3 regions of the Brevibacterium sp. NPDC056726 genome follow, and region 2 is predicted to be linked to each of the others. Evidence: riboswitches for the same ligand, from Rfam matches in the RefSeq annotation. Region 2 holds a riboswitch; each other region holds the start of a gene.
The links. A riboswitch is a leader RNA that binds a small molecule or an ion and turns the genes downstream of it on or off. The one in region 2 is predicted to bind thiamine pyrophosphate.
Positions count from the first base shown of each region.

Region 1 (6,157 bases), on a different contig from region 2:
TTGCCGTCGAGGTGGCCGCACCGCTTCGGGTTGACCTGGTCCTCGAGGTGCATGCCGGAGATGCCTGCGTCCTCGAACTCCTGGACGGTGCGGGCGACGTTCATCGCCTCGCCCCAGCCGGTGTCGGCGTCGATGAACGTCGGCAGGTTCGTCACCCGGGCGATCGCACGACCGTGGTCGGCCACCTCGGTGAGGGTGGTCAGACCGATGTCGGGCACGCCCATGGCTGCGGAGAACGCGCCCCCGGAGATGTAGACGCCCTCGAAGCCGATCTGCTCGATGATCTGGGCGTTGATCGGGTTGATCGCGCCGGGGAACTGGACGATCTCGTCGCCGGCGAGGAGCTCGCGGAACCTCTTCCGGCGCTCGGCCGGTGTGGTCGTTGCCCCGAGCATCAGAAGATGCCCTTCGAACCGCTGTGCTTCAGCCCTTCGACGGCGAAGCTCAGCTGGCCCACGCCCGCTGCGTCGAGGCTCTCGAGGTTCTCGGCGAGGTCGAGGAAGCGGTTCGCCTCGGCCTCGGTGAGGATGCCCGCGGAGAGCGTCCGGAACTTCTCGACGTAGTTCTCGCGGACGAACGGGCGGGCACCGAGCGGGTGGGCGTCGGCGACGGCGATCTCGTCGGTCAGAGTCGACCCGTCCTCGAACTCGATCTCCACGCGGCCGCCGAAGGCCTTCTCGTTCGGGTCGGTCGAGTGGTAGCGGCGGGTCCACTCGGGATCCTCGGTCGTCTCGATCTTGTGCCAGAGCTCGACGGTCTCGGGACGGGCGGCCCGCTCGGGGGTGTACGAGTCCTCATGGTGCCAGCCGCGGTCCTCGAGGGCGACGGCGAAGATGTACATGATCGAGTGGTCGAGCGTCTCGCGGCTGGCCTTCGGATCCATCTTCTGCGGATCGTTCGCGCCGGTGCCGATGACGTTGTGCGTGTGGTGCGAGGTGTGGATGATGATGCGCTTGATCTTCGTCAGGTCCTCGATCTCACCGCCGAGCTTGCGGGCGAGGTCGATGAGCGCCTGCGCCTGGTATTCGGCGGAGTGCTCCTTGGTGTAGGTGTCGAGGATGGCGCGCTTGGCCTCGCCCTTGCCCGGCAGCGGGATCGTGTAGCGGGCCTCGGGGCCTGAGAGGATCCACGCGATGAAGCCGTCCTCGCCTTCGTAGATCGGGTTCGGGGCGCCTTCACCGCGCATCGCCCGGTCGACGGCCTCGACGGCCATCTTCCCGGCGAAGGCCGGTGCGTGGGCCTTCCACGAGGAGATCTCACCCTTGCGGGACTGGCGGGTCGCCGTCGTCACGTGCAGGGCCTGCTGGATTGCCTGGAAGGTCACCTCGGTGGGCAGGTGGAGCATCGCCCCGATGCCGGCCGCGGCCGAGGGGCCGAGGTGGGCGACATGGTCGATCTTGTGCTGGTGCAGGCTCATGCCCTTGACGAGGTCGACCTGGATCTCGTACCCGGTGGCGATGCCGTTGATGAGGTCCGCTCCCCCGATGCCCATGTGCTGGGCGACGGCGAGGATCGGCGGGATGTTGTCACCGGGATGGGAGTACTCGGCGGCGAGGAAGGTGTCGTGGAAGTCGAGTTCGCGCACGGCCACGCCGTTGGCCCAGGCCGCCCACTCCGGGGAGAAGCGCTCGGCGAGGGGAAGTCCGAAGATCGTCGCACCCGGGGTGAAGGGGTGCGCCTGTGCCTGCTCGCGGGCGTGGGTGGGGGCCGAACGGTTCACCGAGGCGGCCGCGACGGCGGCGTTGTCGATGACGCGGTTGATCACCATCTCGGTGACCTCGGGATCGACGGGCGTCGGGTCGGAGGCGACCTCGGCGATCTTCCAGGCGAGCTGATCCTCACGAGCCAGGTTCTCTGAGCTCTTGTGGGTACGGACCTCATGATCAATCATGGACAATCCCTTCAATCGTCGTTGACCGCTGCGGGCCATGTCACGACCGCCGCTGGCCGGAGAGTGGTTGACTCAACTGTAGGCCACGTCACTGCGACGCTGCGGCCCGGCCGGAGTTTTATCTTGACATCAAGATACTTTACCCGACCGGCATGAGCCGCCTCGACCCCCCTCCTCCCACCCGTCCGTCGAGGTGAACTGTGACACAATCGGGATATGACCCGCACTGCCCTCGACTTCGACGAGAACTGGTTCGACGACAACGAGTTCGCCCAGCTTCGTCGCCGTCTCCCCATCCCCTATGTCAATGCCATCCCCGTCCGCGTCGGAGAGGCCGGCGATGTCGAGGAGATCGGCCTCCTGCTGCGCCGCCTCGACGACGGCACCCTGGGTCGCGAGGTCGTCGGCGGACGCATCCGCTACCACGAGAGCATCCGCCAGGCCCTGCTCCGGCATGCCGAGAACGACCTCGGCCCGATGGCGCTGCCCGTCGTCCCGCCGGCCATCGCCCCGTTCCACATCGCCGAGTACTTCCCCACCGAGGGCACCTCGCTCCTCCACGACCCGCGCCAGCACGCGATCTCGATGTGCTTCGTCATGGAGGTCCGCGGCGAATGCACCCCGCGCGCCGATGCGCTCAGCCTCGACTGGCTCACCCCCACCGAGGCGCTGCGCTCCGACATCGTCGCCGAGCTCTCCCACGGCCAGGAGCACATCATCCGCTCAGCCCTGAGCTACCTCGGCTTCGCCGTCTGACGCACCCCTCCCCCTGGCGCAGGCCGTGAGCACGCGCCGAGGCCGTGGGCACGCGCCGCACGCGAGAGGAATCCGTCCGCCTCGCGGTCTTCTACACGTTGTAGAAAACACTTGGGTACACTGAGGGCGACGAGGACGGCACACGGTTTTCGGGGCCGTCGTCCCCGTCAGGGTTGGTCAGGCCCCGATGGAAGGACTGCCATGACTGCTGACTCCCGCTCGTCCGCCGCGAACCCGGCCGAGGCCCGCCCGACCGACACCCGCGCCTCCGATTCCGGACTCACCGACAACCTCGGCGTCCTCGTCGGCTTCGACGGATCCGAGCTCGCAGCCCTTGCCCTGCGCTACGGTGCCGCCGAGGCGCTGCACCGAGACGTTCCCCTCACCGTCGTCACGGCCTTCACGATGCCCCTGATGATCTACCCGAACATGGCCTCGATCCCGTCCGAACCCGAGGACGAAGCCGCGATGCGGGCAGCGGAGAAGACCCTCGCCGAGGCGGCCGAACTCCTCGCCGATCATCCCGGACCGGTGACGTACGCCGTCGAATCCGGTGACGCCGCCGGTGTGCTCGTCAACCTCAGCGCCAACGCCGATGTCATCATCGTCGGGGCGCGTGGACGCGGCGGCTTCATGGGCCGCATGCTCGGGTCGGTCTCGACCGCGCTGCCGCCGCACGCCCACTGCCCGACGATCGTCGTCCCCCGCCATTCGGCGCACCGCGGGGACACGACCGGCCCGGTAGTCGTCGCCGTCGACGGGTCCGAGGGCGCGCGGATCGCGATGTTCACCGCCGCCGAGGCGGCCGCTTCGCGCAACGCCGACCTCGAGATCGTCACGGTGCTGCCGGCCGGGGAGGAATGGCTCTACTGGTACCCGGAGCTCGAACTCGGCGGTGACGTCGCCGACCGCCGGCAGCAGCAGATCGAAGCCGAACTCGACAAGGACGCCGAAGAGCTGCGCAGTCAGTTCCCCGGGCTCCAGGTGTCCACCTCGGCGCTCATCGGCGATGCCACCGCGCTGCTGTCCGCGGCGACGAAGACCGCGCAGCTCACCGTCCTCGGCACCCGGGGCCGCGGGGCCGTGAAGTCCGCGCTGCTCGGATCGGTCTCCCGCGGGGTCCTCCACCATGCCGAGGGTCCGGTCATGGTCGTTCCGGCCTGAGTCCCGTTCGCACCAGATCCCCGGCCCCGCGGACGTGCGGTGCCGGGGATCGTCAGGTGTTGTACAGTGGAGCGCACACGACAGGGGAGCGCCGCCAAGGGCGCTGAGAGTGCAGATGACGCTGCAGACCCTCGAACCTGATGCGGCTAGCACCGCCGAAGGAAGTCGAGACTCTTCTACCCCTCCTTGAGACACGAGGAGGCGCTATGCCGAACACGACCACGCCCGGTTCCCGCTCGACGACGGCACCGGCATTCACCCAGGCCCCGCCGACGAAGAAGTGGCGGGTCGTCGACTACGTCGTCACCGCGGTCCTCGGCATCGCCGTGGGCCTGATCTTCTGGGTGCTCGCCGCCAGCTGGAAGGGCATCGAGCTCGCCTTCCAGGCCTTCCCGCCCTCGATCGGCCTCATCGCCGGCCTCTGGGTGCTCGCCGGTCCGCTCGCCGGGGCGATCATCCGCAAACCCGGAGCCGCGCTGCTGTGCGAACTCCTCGCCGCCGCCGTCGAAGGCGTCCTCGGCTCCCACTTCGGGGCGACCGTGCTGCTGTCGGGCTTCCTCCAGGGCCTCGGCGCCGAACTCGTCTTCGCCGCCTTCGGCTACCGGAAGTTCACCCTGTGGGTGACCGCGCTGTCCGGACTCGTCGCCGCGACCTTCATGGCCGTGAGCGAGAACATCCTCTACAACGCCGAATGGCAGTTCGACTTCCAGCTCGCCTACGCGGTGTGCGCGATGATCTCCGGCGTCGTCATCTCCGGCATCGGCGCCTGGTACGCCTACCGCGCGATCGCGAAGACCGGGGCGCTGAGCTCCTTCGCCTCCGGCCGCGTGCGCTGATGGGCCTGCCGATCCGCGCCCACGGATACTCGTGGCGGCACGCCGATCGGGACAGCCTCGCCGTCGGCCCCGTCGACCTCGACATCGCCCCAGGTGAGAAGGTTCTCCTCTTGGGGCCGTCGGGGGCGGGTAAGTCGACGCTCCTCCATGCGATCGCCGGGGTCCTTCCCACTGAGGCCGGGGAGTCAGCCGGTGATCTCCTCGTCGGCGACGCCCCACCCGACCCCCGCCGAGGCGTCACCGGGCTCGTCCTCCAGGACCCCGATTCGCAGGTGATCTTCTCCCGCATCGGTGACGATGTCGCGTTCGGAATGGAGAACCTCGGTCTGCCCGCCGAGGTGGTCGACGCGCGGATCGACGCCTCCCTGGCCGCCATGGGCCTCGACCTTCCCCAGTCCCACCCGACGGCGGCGCTGTCCGGGGGCCAGAAGCAGCGCCTCGCGCTCGCCGGGATCCACGCGATGGCACCCGAGGTGATCGTCCTCGACGAGCCGACGGCCAACATCGACCCCGCCTCGGCGAGGGCGGTCCGCGATGCCGTCCTCACGGTCCAGGAGTCCACTGCGGCGACGATGATCGTCGTCGAGCACCGGGTGAGCCTGTGGAGCGACGAGGTCGACACCGTCATCGTCCTCGGCCGCACAGGCGTCGTCGCCCACGGCACCCCGGACGAGGTCTTCGGTGACCCCGCACTCGCCGAGGTGCTCAGGACCACCGGGATCTGGCTGCCCGAATCCGGGTCCCGCACCGCCCCCGACCGCTGGACGATGCCGGGCAGAACTGGAGCGCAGGACCGACTCGGGTCCCCCGTGCTCGTCGGCGAGCGCCTGGGCGTCGCCCGGCCGCGGGCAGCCGTGCCCGCAGCGACCGATCTCGACCTCGAGGTGCGGGCGGGTGAGGCGCTCGGCATCGTCGGCGCCAACGGGGCCGGGAAGTCGACGACAGCGCTGACCCTGGCCGGCCTCATCCCCGAGTTCTCCGGTGAGGTGCGCGCAGCGGGGCCGCTTGCCGCCGGGGCGAAGGAGGCGCGGCCGTACACCTGGCCCTCGAAGTTCCTCGCCCCGCGCATCGGCATGGTCTTCCAGGAACCCGAGCATCAGTTCCTCAAACCCAGCGTCGCCGAGGAGCTCGCCCTCGGTCCGCGACTGGCCGGCTGGTCGGCGGCCGAGGTCGACGCTCGGGTGACCGACCTGCTGGAGACGCTGGGACTGTCCGACATCGCCGAGGCCCACCCGCAGGGTCTCTCCGGCGGGGAGAAGCGTCGCCTGTCGGTGGCGGCGATGATCGCTCCGCGCCCCCAGGTCCTCATCGTCGATGAGCCGACGTTCGGGCAGGACGCGCTGACGTGGGCGGGACTCGTCGCACTGTTCCTCGACGTCCTCGACCACGGCAGCGCGGTCATCGCCGTCAGCCACGACCTCGACTTCCTCGACGCGATTGGAGCCCGCCGCTTCACCCTCGGCACGTCGGCGCAGCCTCTGCGGGGTGAGCGCGTTGAGTGAGCGGACGA
Region 1 is NZ_JBHTYZ010000003.1:370,762-376,918, reverse strand. It holds gene prpB (methylisocitrate lyase) at 1-395, opposite strand, end outside; gene ACFQ91_RS08005 (MmgE/PrpD family protein) at 395-1,891, opposite strand; gene ACFQ91_RS08000 (DUF4916 domain-containing protein) at 2,108-2,647, shown strand; gene ACFQ91_RS07995 (universal stress protein) at 2,849-3,811, shown strand; TPP riboswitch at 3,884-3,992, shown strand; gene ACFQ91_RS07990 (ECF transporter S component) at 4,018-4,647, shown strand; gene ACFQ91_RS07985 (ABC transporter ATP-binding protein) at 4,647-6,149, shown strand; gene ACFQ91_RS07980 (energy-coupling factor transporter transmembrane protein EcfT) at 6,133-6,157, shown strand, end outside.
Region 1: it holds a riboswitch for thiamine pyrophosphate, as region 2 does, so the genes downstream of both, ACFQ91_RS07990 (ECF transporter S component) here and thiO (glycine oxidase ThiO) in region 2, are expected to answer to the same signal.

Region 2 (6,157 bases):
ACGATGCGAGCGCGAGCGGGCGTTTGGGGATCCGTCCCGCCCCGGCCGCCAGGCGACCGGCGTCGACGGCGAGCCGCATCGCCTGCGCCATCGCCGGGGCGTCGTGAGCGCGGGTGACGGCGGAGGCGAGCAGCACCGCGGTGCACCCGAGCTCCATGGCCAGGGCGGCGTCCGAGGCGGTGCCGATGCCCGCGTCGAGGATGACGGGCACCTGGGCGCGGGAGACGATCGTCTCGATGTTGTGCGGGTTGAGGATGCCCAGGCCCGAACCGATCGGGGCGCCGGCGGGCATGACCGCGGCGACCCCGGCGTCCTCGAGCCGCTTCGCCAGCGCGGGATCGTCGTTCGTGTAGGCGAAGACCGTGAAGCCGTCGAGGACGAGCTCCTCGGTGGCGCGGAAGAGTTCGACGGGGTCGGGCAGGAGGGTGTCCTCGTCGGCGATGACCTCGAGTTTGACCCAGTTCGTCTCGAGCGCCTCCCGGGCCAGCTGCGCGGTGAGCACGGCATCGCGGGCGGTGTAGCACCCGGCCGTGTTCGGCAGTGAGCGGATGCCCAGCCGCTCGAGGAGCGCGAACACCGAATCCCTGGCCTCGGCGTCGAAGCGGCGGATCGCGACCGTCGTCAGCTCTGTCGCCGAGGCGGTCAGGGCGTCCTCGAGGATGCGCAGGGTGCTCGCCCCACCGGTGCCCATGACGAGGTGGGAGTCGAAGGTGACGGTGTCGATGGTCCAGCTCATGTCAGCCTCCCTGGACTGCGGTGACGATGTCGACGGTGTGGCCGTCGGTGATGGTGAAGCCGGCCCACAGCCCGCGGCGCACGACTTCACCGTCGACGGCGAGGGCCACCCCGATGCGGCCGCCGTCGACCGGGGTGCCGTCTTCGCTCAGCTGCCGTCCGGTGATGTCCTCGACGAGGGTGCGGGCGGTCGTGCCCGCGGTGATGTCCCGGCGGTCGCCGTTGAGAGTGATGGTCATGATCCCTTCCTTGCTGTCAGCAGTGGTGCACCAGGTGACTGCGGTGATGATGGCGAGTGGTCGGACTCGAACCGTTCCGGTGCCACGGCCTCGCGCGCACCGACGGGCAGCCACGCGGAGTCCGCGCCGACGACGAGATCCGCGCCGAGGCGGGCGCCGAACGGTGCGAGGAGAACCCCGTGGCGGAAGTACCCGGTGGAGACGACGAGACCGGGGTCAGTGCGACCGAGGAGAGGGAGGTCGTCGGGCGAGCCGGGCCGGGCCCGTGCCGTGATCTCCGTGATCTCACATCCGAGGAGCCCGGGCACGAGGCGTTCGGCGTCGTGGAGGAGACGGTGGACGCCCTCGGCGAGGATGCCCGCCTGGCCGTCCTCCCGGGAGGTCGCCCCGAGGACGAGCTCCCCATCGGGCCGCGGCACGACGTAGACGGGCCGACCGGCGACGAGTCCCCGGATCGTCCGGGTGAGCAGCGGGGGAGCGCCGGGATCCGAGCGGAGGCGGATGACGTCGCCGTGGACGGCCCGCAGCGGCAGCTCGGGAGCGCCGGCGATCGCATTGTGCGCCATGCCTGCGGCGAGCACGACCTGATCGGCGTGCAGCCGACGCCCCGAGGCGAGCTCGACTCCGGTCGTCCGGGCCGGGGCACCGGTCGGTGATCCCTCATCGCCGACCAGTCCCGTCACCCGGTCCTCGATGACGCGGTCGCCGAGGACGGTGAGCAGCGCGCGCGTCACCCGCCGGGGATCGATCGCATGATCGCCGGGAATGAGGACGGCCCCGCACACACCGGGGGCCAGGGCGGGTTCGAGATCGCGGGCGCGGGATCCGGTGAGCAGGTCGAGGTCGGAACCGGCCGCGGACTGGAGGGCGCTGAGTTCGCGCAGGGCCGTGAGATCCGCGCGGTCACCGGCGCAGACGAGTGTGGCGGTCGCCGTCTCCCCGAGGTCGGCCCCCGATTCCCGGGTCAGTGCCGCAGTGAAGTCCGGGTAGAGGTCGGCGGAGACGCGCATGAGCGGAAACAGCGGAGTCTGGCCCCACGCGATCTCGGCGGCAGGGGCGATCATCCCGGCCGCGGCCGCGGTGGCGCCCGCGCCCGGATGCGGATCGATGACGGTGACGGCCGCCCCGCGCCGGTGCAGCTCCCACGCCGCGGCCAGGCCGATGATCCCGGCGCCGACGACGATGACGTCCATGCGATTCTCCCTCCGGCGGCATGACCCGCATCAGGTAGGACGGTCGGCACGAAGCCCTCTCAGCCTCCCTGCGAGGCTCCCGCGAACTCCTCTACTCTAGGAGCATGGTTCCCACGATGCCAACGTCTCCCGCAGTGCAAGACCCCGTGACCGAGAACGCGGGCCACCCGGCCGACCGCGACTCCACCGGCCGGGACGCCGCGCGGACCCGTGCGCTCGCCTCCGCCCGGCTCTACCTCTGCACCGACGCCCGCACGCAGCAGGGCGACCTCGGTGAGTTCCTCGACGCCGCCTACGCCGGGGGCGTCGACATCATCCAGCTCCGCGACATGGGCCTGGAGGCCAGGGAGGAGATCGCCGCCCTCGAGATCCTCCGCGAGGCCGCCCACCGGCACGGGAAGCTCTTCTCCGTCAACGACCGCGCCGACGTCGCCCTCCTCGTCGGCGCGGACGTCTTCCATGTCGGGCAGGGCGACCTGACGAGCGCGCAGGCCCGCACGGTGCTCGGCGACGACGTCATCCTCGGCCGGTCGACGCATTCGGTCGAGCAGGCGCTCGCCGCCGCCGCCGACCCGGAGATCGACTACTTCTGCCTCGGCCCCGTGTGGGAGACCCCGACGAAGCCCGGTCGCCCGGCGGCCGGACTCGAACCGCTCGCGGCGGTGAGCGGGAGAACGGCGAAGCCGTGGTTCGCGATCGGCGGGATCTCCGCCGGTGATCGTCTCCGGTCAGTGCAGGAGACCGGGGCGACGCGCATCGTCGTCGTCCGCGCGATCACCGAGGCGCCCGACCCCGCCGAGGCGGCCGCTCGGCTGCGCGCGCAGCTGACTTCCGCTGACCCCGACACGACCACCGGCACGACCACCGGCACGACCCCGAAGGACGGCACCCTGTGACAATCCTCATCGCCGGAGCCGGCGCGACCGGCGGCGCCTTCGGCACCCGCCTCGTCGAAGCCGGACGCGACGTCACCTTCCTCGTCAGGCCCGCACGCGCCGAGGCCCTGAGAGAGAACGGTCTGCGATTCATCGCCCCAGACGAGGACCGGACGAACCCGGTGACCGTGACGACGGCGGAGGAGCTCGCGGCCGACCCGACCCCGGTCGACCTCGTCCTCGTCGCCGTCAAGGCCGGTGCCCTCGAATCGATCATCGCCGACCTCCGACCGGCCGTCGGACCCCAGACCCTCATCATCCCGTTCCTCAACGGGATGGCGCAGATCGGCCGCCTCGAGGCGGAGTTCCCCGGACAGGTGCTCGGTGGGCTCGTCAAGATCGTCGGCACGATGCGCGGAGCCGACATCGTCCAGATGACGGATCTCGCGACGATGACGATCGGCCGCCTCGGCGGGGGAGAGGTCCCACCCGCGGTCGTCGACGCGCTCGACGTCCCCGGCTTCCGGCTGCAGGTCATCGACGGCATCGACGACGCCCTGTGGGAGAAATGGGTGTTCATCGCCGCGGCCGGTGTCGTCACGTGCCTCTTCCGGGCACCGGTCGGCGCGATCATGGCCGCCGGCGGCGAACCCCACGTCGTGGGGATCATCGACGAACTCGAAGCCGTCGCCATGGCCGCCGGCCACCCGGTGTCCGCGCGGGCCAGGGCTGCCACTCTCTCGATGCTCACCGCCGAGGGCTCCGCCTTCACCTCCTCGCTCTACCGGGACGTCACGGCCGGACTGCCGAACGAGACCGAGCACATCCTCGGTCATCTCCAGACGACGGCGCGCGACCTCGGCGTGCCGACCCCGCTGCTCGATCTCACTCTCGTGCAGCTGCGAGCAGGCGAGTTCGACCGGAGCGCATGAGCCGGGCGCGCTCTGCGGTCGGGACACACCCCTGTGGCCCGACCGCAGCTGCCGTGGGCTCGGCAACAGCAGCCCTCCGCTTCGCCCGGAGACGGCGGGCCACCTCGGCGAGACCGGTGAGGGTGAGCGCGATGCCGACGCCGAGGACGACACCCCACAGCGGCTGATCGGCGAACACGGCCCCGCCGATTAGCCCGATGCCCGTCGAGTAGACCGCCCACGCCAGCGCCCCGAGGAAGTCCACGGCGAGGAACCGCGGCAGGGGATAGCGGAGCATCCCCGAGGCGATCGTCGTCGCCGTCCGCCCGCCGGGGATGAACCGCCCCGCGACGAGCATCGCACCGCCCCGGACGGCGAACATCTCCGCCGTCGAGGCGAGCAGCCGGCGCAGCCGGGCCGACCGGACCCACCGGTCGGTGGCGCGACTGCCGCCGCGACCGACGAGGTGGGCGGCGAGATCGCCGAGGAGCGCACCGACGGCCGCCGCCGCGATGATGCCCACCGCCGCCGGACTGCCGGTCACGGCGTACGCGGCGGCGGTGATGACGACGGTCTCCGAGGGCACGATCGGGACGAGGGAGTCGAGGGCGGTGACGACGGCGATGAGGAGGTAGAGCCACGGGGAGGTCAGCGTCTGCTGGATGAGGTCGAGAGCGAAGTCCATGGTCATCGACCCTAGTGACGCGGCCGGGCTCGCCGATACGAGGCGGAGCGCATTCCCGGGACGGGTTCACCGGCGGACGTGATGCGGAAAACCGGAACGAGATGTGAGGTCTGACCCCTCCAGAGGCCCTGACCTGCGTTGCTACGATCGAGCCATGCCGTGGCCCGCGACGATCCCGCGCGAACCCCGCATGTTCCTCCGGCGGTGGTCGCTCTCCGTGCTCGGGGTGCTGTGGGGCGGCCTCCTCTGCCTGCCGCTGCTGCTCGCCGCGTGCCTCCCGCCCGCCTCGGCGCTCTCCCGTCGCGTCCTGACCTGGGAGCGGACCCGGCAGGAGCGGACCCTCGGCATCATGCTCGCAGGCGCCCGGCCGGGGCGCGGCTTCTTCGCCCTGACCGGCCTCGTCGCCCTCCTCATCGCCGTGCCCGTGGTCAACCTCCTCACCGGCTTCGTCTTCGTCACCCTCGGCGCGCTCATCCAGGGCCTGTTCTCAGGCGGCGGGGTGACGATCAGCTTCTCGCTGTGGACGATGAGCCAGCCGCTGCTCCTCGTCGGCGTCCTCTACGGGGCGGCGAACCTCATCGGCGCGGTCCTCCTCGCCGAACTCGGCAACTGGCTGCACGGGCGCATCGACGCCTCCGCCGGGGAGGTGAGCCGACCGACCGCGGTCCACAGCCGCATCACCGAGCTCATCACGACCCGCCGCGGGGTCGTCGTCGCCATCGACGACGAACGCCGCCGCATCGAACGCGACCTCCACGACGGGGTGCAGCAGAACGTCGTGTCCCTGTCCGTCCTCATCGCCCGGGCCCGCCGGGCCCACGACCCGGAGAAGGCGGCGGCCCTCCTCGACAGTGCGCTCGTCCAGTCCCAGGACCTCATCGACGAGATGCGGGAGGTGGCGTGGCGGGTCTACCCGACCGCCCTCGACGAGCACGGGCTGGCGTCGGTGCTCACGCGCATCGCCGACCACTGCCCGGTGCCGGTGACGATCCTCGAGCAGCCGGCCGGGCGCATCCCGCAGGCCGTCGAATCGGCCGCGTACTTCGTCGTCCGCGAAGCCGTGACGAACGTCGTCAAGCACGCCGCCGCCTCGGCGATCACCATTCGCGTCCACGACGGTGGGACCGCGCTGGTCGCCGAGGTGGTCGACGACGGCCGGGGAGGCGCTGACCTGCGCGGGGGCGGGCTCCAGGGCCTCTCCCGGCGGGTCAGTGCGCTCGACGGCCGACTCGAGATCATCAGCCCGGTGAGTGAGGGCACCACAGTGAGAGCGGAGATCCCCTATGACTGAGCCCACCCGCACGAATGCGCCGACGCCGACGCCGGCGAGCCGTGATGCGCTGCGCGTCGTCCTCGCCGACGACGCCGTCCTCCTGCGGGAGGGCGTGCGCAGTCTGCTCGAGGACGAGGGGATCTCCGTCGTCGCCTCCGTCGATGACGGAACCCAGCTGCTCGCCGCCGTCGACGCCCTGGCCCCGCAGCTGGCGATCGTCGACGTGCGGATGCCGCCGACGCATAC
Region 2 is NZ_JBHTYZ010000002.1:315,285-321,441, forward strand. It holds gene ACFQ91_RS04920 (thiazole synthase) at 1-736, opposite strand, end outside; gene thiS (sulfur carrier protein ThiS) at 738-974, opposite strand; gene thiO (glycine oxidase ThiO) at 971-2,167, opposite strand; TPP riboswitch at 2,158-2,260, opposite strand; gene thiE (thiamine phosphate synthase) at 2,284-3,063, shown strand; gene ACFQ91_RS04940 (ketopantoate reductase family protein) at 3,060-3,974, shown strand; gene ACFQ91_RS04945 (DedA family protein) at 3,928-4,638, opposite strand; gene ACFQ91_RS04950 (sensor histidine kinase) at 4,793-5,929, shown strand; gene ACFQ91_RS04955 (response regulator) at 5,922-6,157, shown strand, end outside.

Region 3 (6,157 bases), on a different contig from region 2:
CGAGATCGGCCACGGCTTCGACGATCAGGGCTCGCGCTACGACGGCGACGGCAACCTCGTCGACTGGTGGACGGCCGAGGACCGCGAGCGCTTCGAGGAGCGGACGACAGCGCTCATCGACCAGTACGATGCGCTCGTGCCCGCGGGGCTCGAGGCCTCACAGCACGTCAACGGCGCGCTCACGGTCGGTGAGAACATCGGTGACCTCGGCGGTCTGTCGATCGGGTGGAAGGCCCTCGAACTCGAACTCGGTCGCGCCCCCTCGCCGGAGGAGGCCGCCTCGTTCTTCACCGCGTGGGCCAAGGCGTGGCGGGCGAAGATGCGCACCGAGGAGCGCATCCGCCGCCTGAGCATCGACCCGCATTCGCCGGAGGAGTTCCGCTGCAACCAGGTCGTGAAGAACATGACGGTCTTCCACGACACGTTCGGCGTCGAGGAGTCCGACGGCATGTACCTCGCGCCCGAGCAGCGCGTGAGCATCTGGTAGGCGGCCGGTCTCAGCAGCCTCGAGGGCGCTCAGCCACCCTGCACCGGGTGGCTGAGCGCCCTTCGTGTTGCTGGGGTCGTGCCGGCCGATGCGAGGTTCACCGGCCGACTCGGAGGTCACCGGCCCGCGCGCGGCTCAGCGGTGGCGGCGGATCATCGGTGGCGGCGGATCATCGTGACGACCCGGTAGTCGAACTCCTGCCAGCTGGCGATCGGCGAGCCCGCCCGCAGCGCGGCAGCGAACTCCTCGAGCTCGGCGAACCGTGATTCGAGCGGCAGCTCGAGGTCGACCTCGGCGACGATGAGACCCGTCGGATCCGTGTGGACGACGTCGAGGCCGACGGCCCGCGGATCGAGTTCGGAGTTCATGACGATCTGCAGGCGACCCGGCGTGGGGGCGGGGATCTCCGGGGCCGCCTCGGCGTATCCCTGCTGTTCGCGCAGCTCCCGCTGGGCGGTGACGAGGAACTCCGCGTACGCCCCGATCCCGATGACCGGCAGGCGCGAGGTCAGCGCGTCGGTGGCGACCTTGACGAGCCGCGACCTGGCCTTCCGGGTCAGCGGCGTGACGTCGCCGCCGGACATCGCGACCCCGTCGAAGCCGACGAGGGACTGCTCCTCATCGTTCTCGTTCGGGTTGAGGATCGTCATGTCGAGCCCGAACCGGTCGTACCACGGCCGGGTCACGCGGGCGCTGTCCTCGTCCCACCACGAGTAGAAGAGGAACGGCACGTTGATGCCGGCCTCTGAGTAGAAGAACGGGGGCCGGCGCTCACCGGCGGTGACGGCGAACGGCACGTCGTTGCCGGCGACCGGGGCCGGGCAGGTTGCGAACGCGGAGAACGCGAACGGGTAGTTGACCGCACGGTTGAAGTCGACGACGAGCGACCCGTCGGCGTTGGGAATGCCGAGGTCAAGGGTCCGCCACGCCGCCGTCGACCGCCCGTTCGTCTCATCGTGGAAGTCGAGCTGGAGTCCCGTCGCCGGGCACCCCGAGGCCACGAGCGACACCTCCCCGGCGGGCGTGGTAAAGGTGACGGTGCCGACGAGCATCGTCTCGAGCGTGAGGTTCTCCTGCGCCGAGGCGACCGGCCGGATCTCGGGTTCGTCGAAGGGGGTGAAGCGGGCGAGGAAGACGAAGTCCCGGTTCGGATCGAAGACGGGGACCTCGACGAACTTCGCGAGCAGCGGCGACTTCGAGTCGCGGATGCGCACACCGAGGCGACCGCCGCGTTCGATGAGCTCATAGAGGACATGGCCGACAGTGAACCAGTCGAGCGACCCGCCGGTCGGCAGCTTCGCGCTGAACCCGTTGTCCTCGACCCTGACCTGGGGAGACTCCGGCAGCGGAATGTCATCGGCGCCGAGGCGGACGGCCGTGCGCGTCGACCCGGACTCCCATTCCGCGTCGGTGCCTGAACGGGGATCGGTGCCTGCCTCGGGCCTGGTGCCGGGGCCGGTGTCGGTGAGGTCGTGGGAGGTGGGAGCCGCCTCGGTGGGGGCACTGAGCAGATCGAAGGTCGCGGCCGCAGGGCCGGCCTTCGTGCCGGGATCGAGCGCGAGGGTGACCCAGCCGTCGTCGTCGACGGTGAACGTTCCCGGCGCTCCCGGCCACGTCGACTCCTCGTCGAGCCAGTGGAGCCCGACGACGCTGAGCCACCCGAAGGGCGTCGCCAACGAGGAGTTCCGCGAGTCCCGCCACGTATTCCACTCGGCCACGAATTGGTTCACGTCGAACACTCCTCGCATTCTCACTCGTCGTTGCACGCTCGTCCGCGCCGGCCGTCGACGTTCGGCGACCGCCGGCCCGCCCGGTTCGGACGACCGCTGACCGTCCATGTCGGACGACCGCCGGCCCGCCCGGTGCGGGAGACCGCTGACCATCCACGTCGGACGACCGCTGATCGTCCGCTTCGGGCGACCGCTGGCGCTTCGGCCCCTGTGGTCGAAGCTACCCCAAAGGATAGGCTGTTCAGATGAGCACTCCATCCACGGATCAGACAGCAAACGCGCAGGTCGCAGCCGACCTCTCCGCTTTCGTCACGGCCTCTCCCAGCTCCTATCATGCCACTGCCGCAGCGGCCGAGCGCTTCGACGCCGCCGGGTTCACCCGACTCGACGAACGTCAGCCGTGGACCCTTGAGGTCGGCCACGGGTACTACGTCATCCGCGACGGCGCGATCATCGCCTGGATGGCCCCGACAGGGCGGATTGACGCAGCGGAAGCCGATTCGACCGCGAACGGGTCGACCGCCTCGGCGGTGCCCCCGTTCCGGGTCTTCGGCTCCCACACCGATTCGCCGGCGTTCAAACTCAAGCCCGGTGACGAGTTCGTCGCCGAAGGCGTGCGCCAGTTCGGTGTCGAGATCTACGGCGGGCCGCTGCTCAACTCGTGGCTCGATCGGGAGCTCGCCCTCGCCGGGCGCCTCAGCCTCGCCGACGGCAGCGTCGTCCTCGCGCACACGCCGGCGATCGCACGCATCCCGCAGCTCGCGATCCATCTCGACCGGCAGGTCAACGAGGGCCTCACCCTCGACAAGCAGCGGCACACGACCCCGATCGTCGGTCTCGCCGACCTCGCCGAGGCCGATGTCCTCGAGATCCTCGCCGCCTCCGCCGGCGTCGACCCCGAACTCATCGTCGGCCACGACGTCTACACGATCCCCGCGCAGGAGCCCGCGCTCTTCGGCGCCGCGGACGAGTTCTTCGCCTCCCCGAGACTCGACAACCTCCTCTCCGTCCACGCCGGGGTGACCGCGATGACGTCCCTCGACGCCGAGGCGCTCGATGCGGTGGCCCTGTTCGCCGGGTTCGACCATGAGGAGGTGGGGTCGAACTCGCGCTCGGGCGCGAGCGGGCCGTTCCTCTCCGACGTCACCGAGCGGATCGTCGCCGCCCTCTTCCCCGAGGCGAACCGCAGTGACTACCTCGCCGCACTGGCCGCCTCGGTGTGCGTGTCCTCCGACGCCGGACACGCCGCCCACCCGAACTACCCCGAACGCCACGATCCGCACGTGCGTCCGCGCCTGGGTGCGGGGCCCCTGCTCAAACTCAACGCCCAGCAGCGGTATGCCACCGATGCCGTCGGCACGGCGACGTGGGCCCGCGCCTGTGCAGCCGCCGGGGTCGAGTACCAGGACTTCGTCTCGAACAACTCGGTGCCGTGCGGGTCGACGATCGGACCGCTGACGGCCACCCGCATGGGCATGACGACGGTCGATGTGGGACCGGCGCTCTACTCGATGCACTCGGCGCGGGAGATGTGCGCGATCAGCGACGTCGTCGCGCTCGGCGCGGTCGCGAAAACGTTCCTCCAGGGGGCGTGAGGCGCCGCGCCTGCGGGAGCCGACACAGGGGGCGAGCGCTTGCTCGTTCAACGCAGCGCCTCGTTCACCCCTGAGCCTCACTCACCCCTGAGTCTCACTCAACACGAAGCGTGAATATCGCGTCCCCAAAGACGCGATATTCACGCTCCGTGTTGAACGAGCGCCGGCAGATTCGCCGAGGCGGCGATATTCACGCTCGCCGTTGAACGAGCACCCCGAGGACGAGCACCGGCGCACGCCCGCAGACACCCCGTCAGCGAAGTCGCGGGAGTGCGTCCGCCGAGGCGCGATGCTGCACGCACGATGACGCAGCGAGCGGGGCGCGCACGCACAATGCGCGTGGAAGCAGGCCTGCAGGCACGATGCCGCAGGCGTCCAGCGTGCGCAGGAATCCGAGGCGAGCCCACTGGGGTACTTCCCCCAGGGCGCGTCCGCTGGGCACGTCCACCGAGGCACGTCGGCAGGAGCCCGTCCACCGGGGCACACCCACTGGGGCGCGTCCACTTGGGCACGCTGAAACTGAGGCACCAAATCGGGCGACCGCGCGTCCACCGTCTCGCGCAGTGAACACCTGCCGCGGGTGATTTTGTGGCGGCGCCCACACCGTGATAGTCGTTGTGTGACCCCACGGGGGCCTTCGGAAGAGGGCTGAGATCGAGCTGAGACCGCTCGAGACCGTTGAACCTGATCCGGTTGATACCGGCGGAGGAAGAGAGGATCGCAGATGACTGCGCCCACCCCAGAAACCACCCGTCCCACCGTTGCCCCGCGCCCGACGGCACCGGCCGAGAACTCCGCGAGCACCCCCGCGGGTTTCGCTCTCGAGCAGTACCCCACCCATTCCCTGGCCTGGGTCGAGGACCGTGAGCACGGCATCCGCGTGCCCGTCACCCGCATCGACCTCGACGACACGAACGGCCGCCCCAACGAGCCGGTCCACGTCTACCGCACCGTCGGGCCCGGCGCCGTCCCCGAACAGGGCCTGCCCCCGCACCGCGCGGAGTGGATCGCCGACCGCGACGACACCGAGGACTACGCGGCCCGCGGCCACCTCATCGAGGACGACGGGCGGGCAGCCGTCCGCCGCGGCGCACCCTCCCAGCAGTGGCAGGGGCCCGACCGGACGCCTCGGCGCGCGAAGCCCGGACGCACCGTCACGCAGATGCACTACGCCCGGCAGGGCATCATCACCCCCGAGATGCGCTACATCGCGATCCGCGAGCAGTGCGACGTCGAACTCGTCCGCTCCGAGGTCGCTGCCGGGCGCGCGATCATCCCCGCGAACATCAACCACCCCGAATCCGAGCCGATGATCATCGGCAAGGCGTTCCTCGTCAAGATCAACGCGAACATCGGCAACTCGGCGGTGACGAGCTCGATCGCCGAGGAGGTGCAGAAGCTCCAGTGGGCCGCGAAGTGGGGTGCCGACACCCTCATGGACCTCTCGACGGGCAACGACATCCACACCACCCGCGAGTGGATCATCCGCAACTCCCCCATCCCCATCGGCACCGTGCCGATCTACCAGGCGCTTGAGAAGGTCGACGGCGACGCCGAGGCGCTGACCTGGGAGATCTACCGCGACACCGTCATCGAACAGTGCGAGCAGGGCGTCGACTACATGACCGTCCACGCCGGTGTGCTGCTGCGCTACGTCCCGCTCACCGCCGACCGCGTGACCGGAATGGTCTCCCGCGGCGGGTCGATCATGGCCGGATGGTGCCTGGCCCACCATGAGGAGAACTTCCTCTACACGCACTTCGACGAGCTCTGTGAGATCTTCGCGGCCTACGATGTCGCGTTCTCCCTCGGCGACGGGCTGCGCCCCGGCTCGATCGCCGACGCCAACGACGCCGCCCAGTTCGCCGAACTCGACACCCTCGCCGAGCTGACGAAGCGGGCATGGGAGCACGACGTCCAGGTCATGGTCGAGGGCCCCGGCCACATTCCGCTCCATCTCGTGCGGGAGAACGTCGAGCGCCAGCAGGAGCTCTGCGACGGCGCCCCCTTCTACACCCTGGGTCCGCTCGTCACGGACATCGCGCCCGGCTACGACCACATCACCTCGGCGATCGGGGCGACGGAGATCGCCCGGTACGGCACGGCGATGCTCTGCTACGTCACCCCGAAGGAGCACCTGGGACTGCCCGACCTCGACGACGTCAAGACGGGGGTGATCACGTACAAGATCGCCGCCCACGCCGCGGACGTCGCGAAGGGCCACCCGGGGGCGACGGCCCGGGACGATGCGCTGTCGAAGGCGCGGTTCGAGTTCCGCTGGCGCGACCAGTTCGCGCTCGGCCTCGACCCGGAGACCGCCGAGTCCTTCCACGACGAGACGCTGC
Region 3 is NZ_JBHTYZ010000006.1:159,824-165,980, forward strand. It holds gene ACFQ91_RS13770 (M13 family metallopeptidase) at 1-487, shown strand, start outside; gene ACFQ91_RS13775 (DUF1684 domain-containing protein) at 640-2,217, opposite strand; gene ACFQ91_RS13780 (M18 family aminopeptidase) at 2,463-3,812, shown strand; TPP riboswitch at 4,430-4,540, shown strand; gene thiC (phosphomethylpyrimidine synthase ThiC) at 4,537-6,157, shown strand, end outside.
Region 3: it holds a riboswitch for thiamine pyrophosphate, as region 2 does, so the genes downstream of both, thiC (phosphomethylpyrimidine synthase ThiC) here and thiO (glycine oxidase ThiO) in region 2, are expected to answer to the same signal.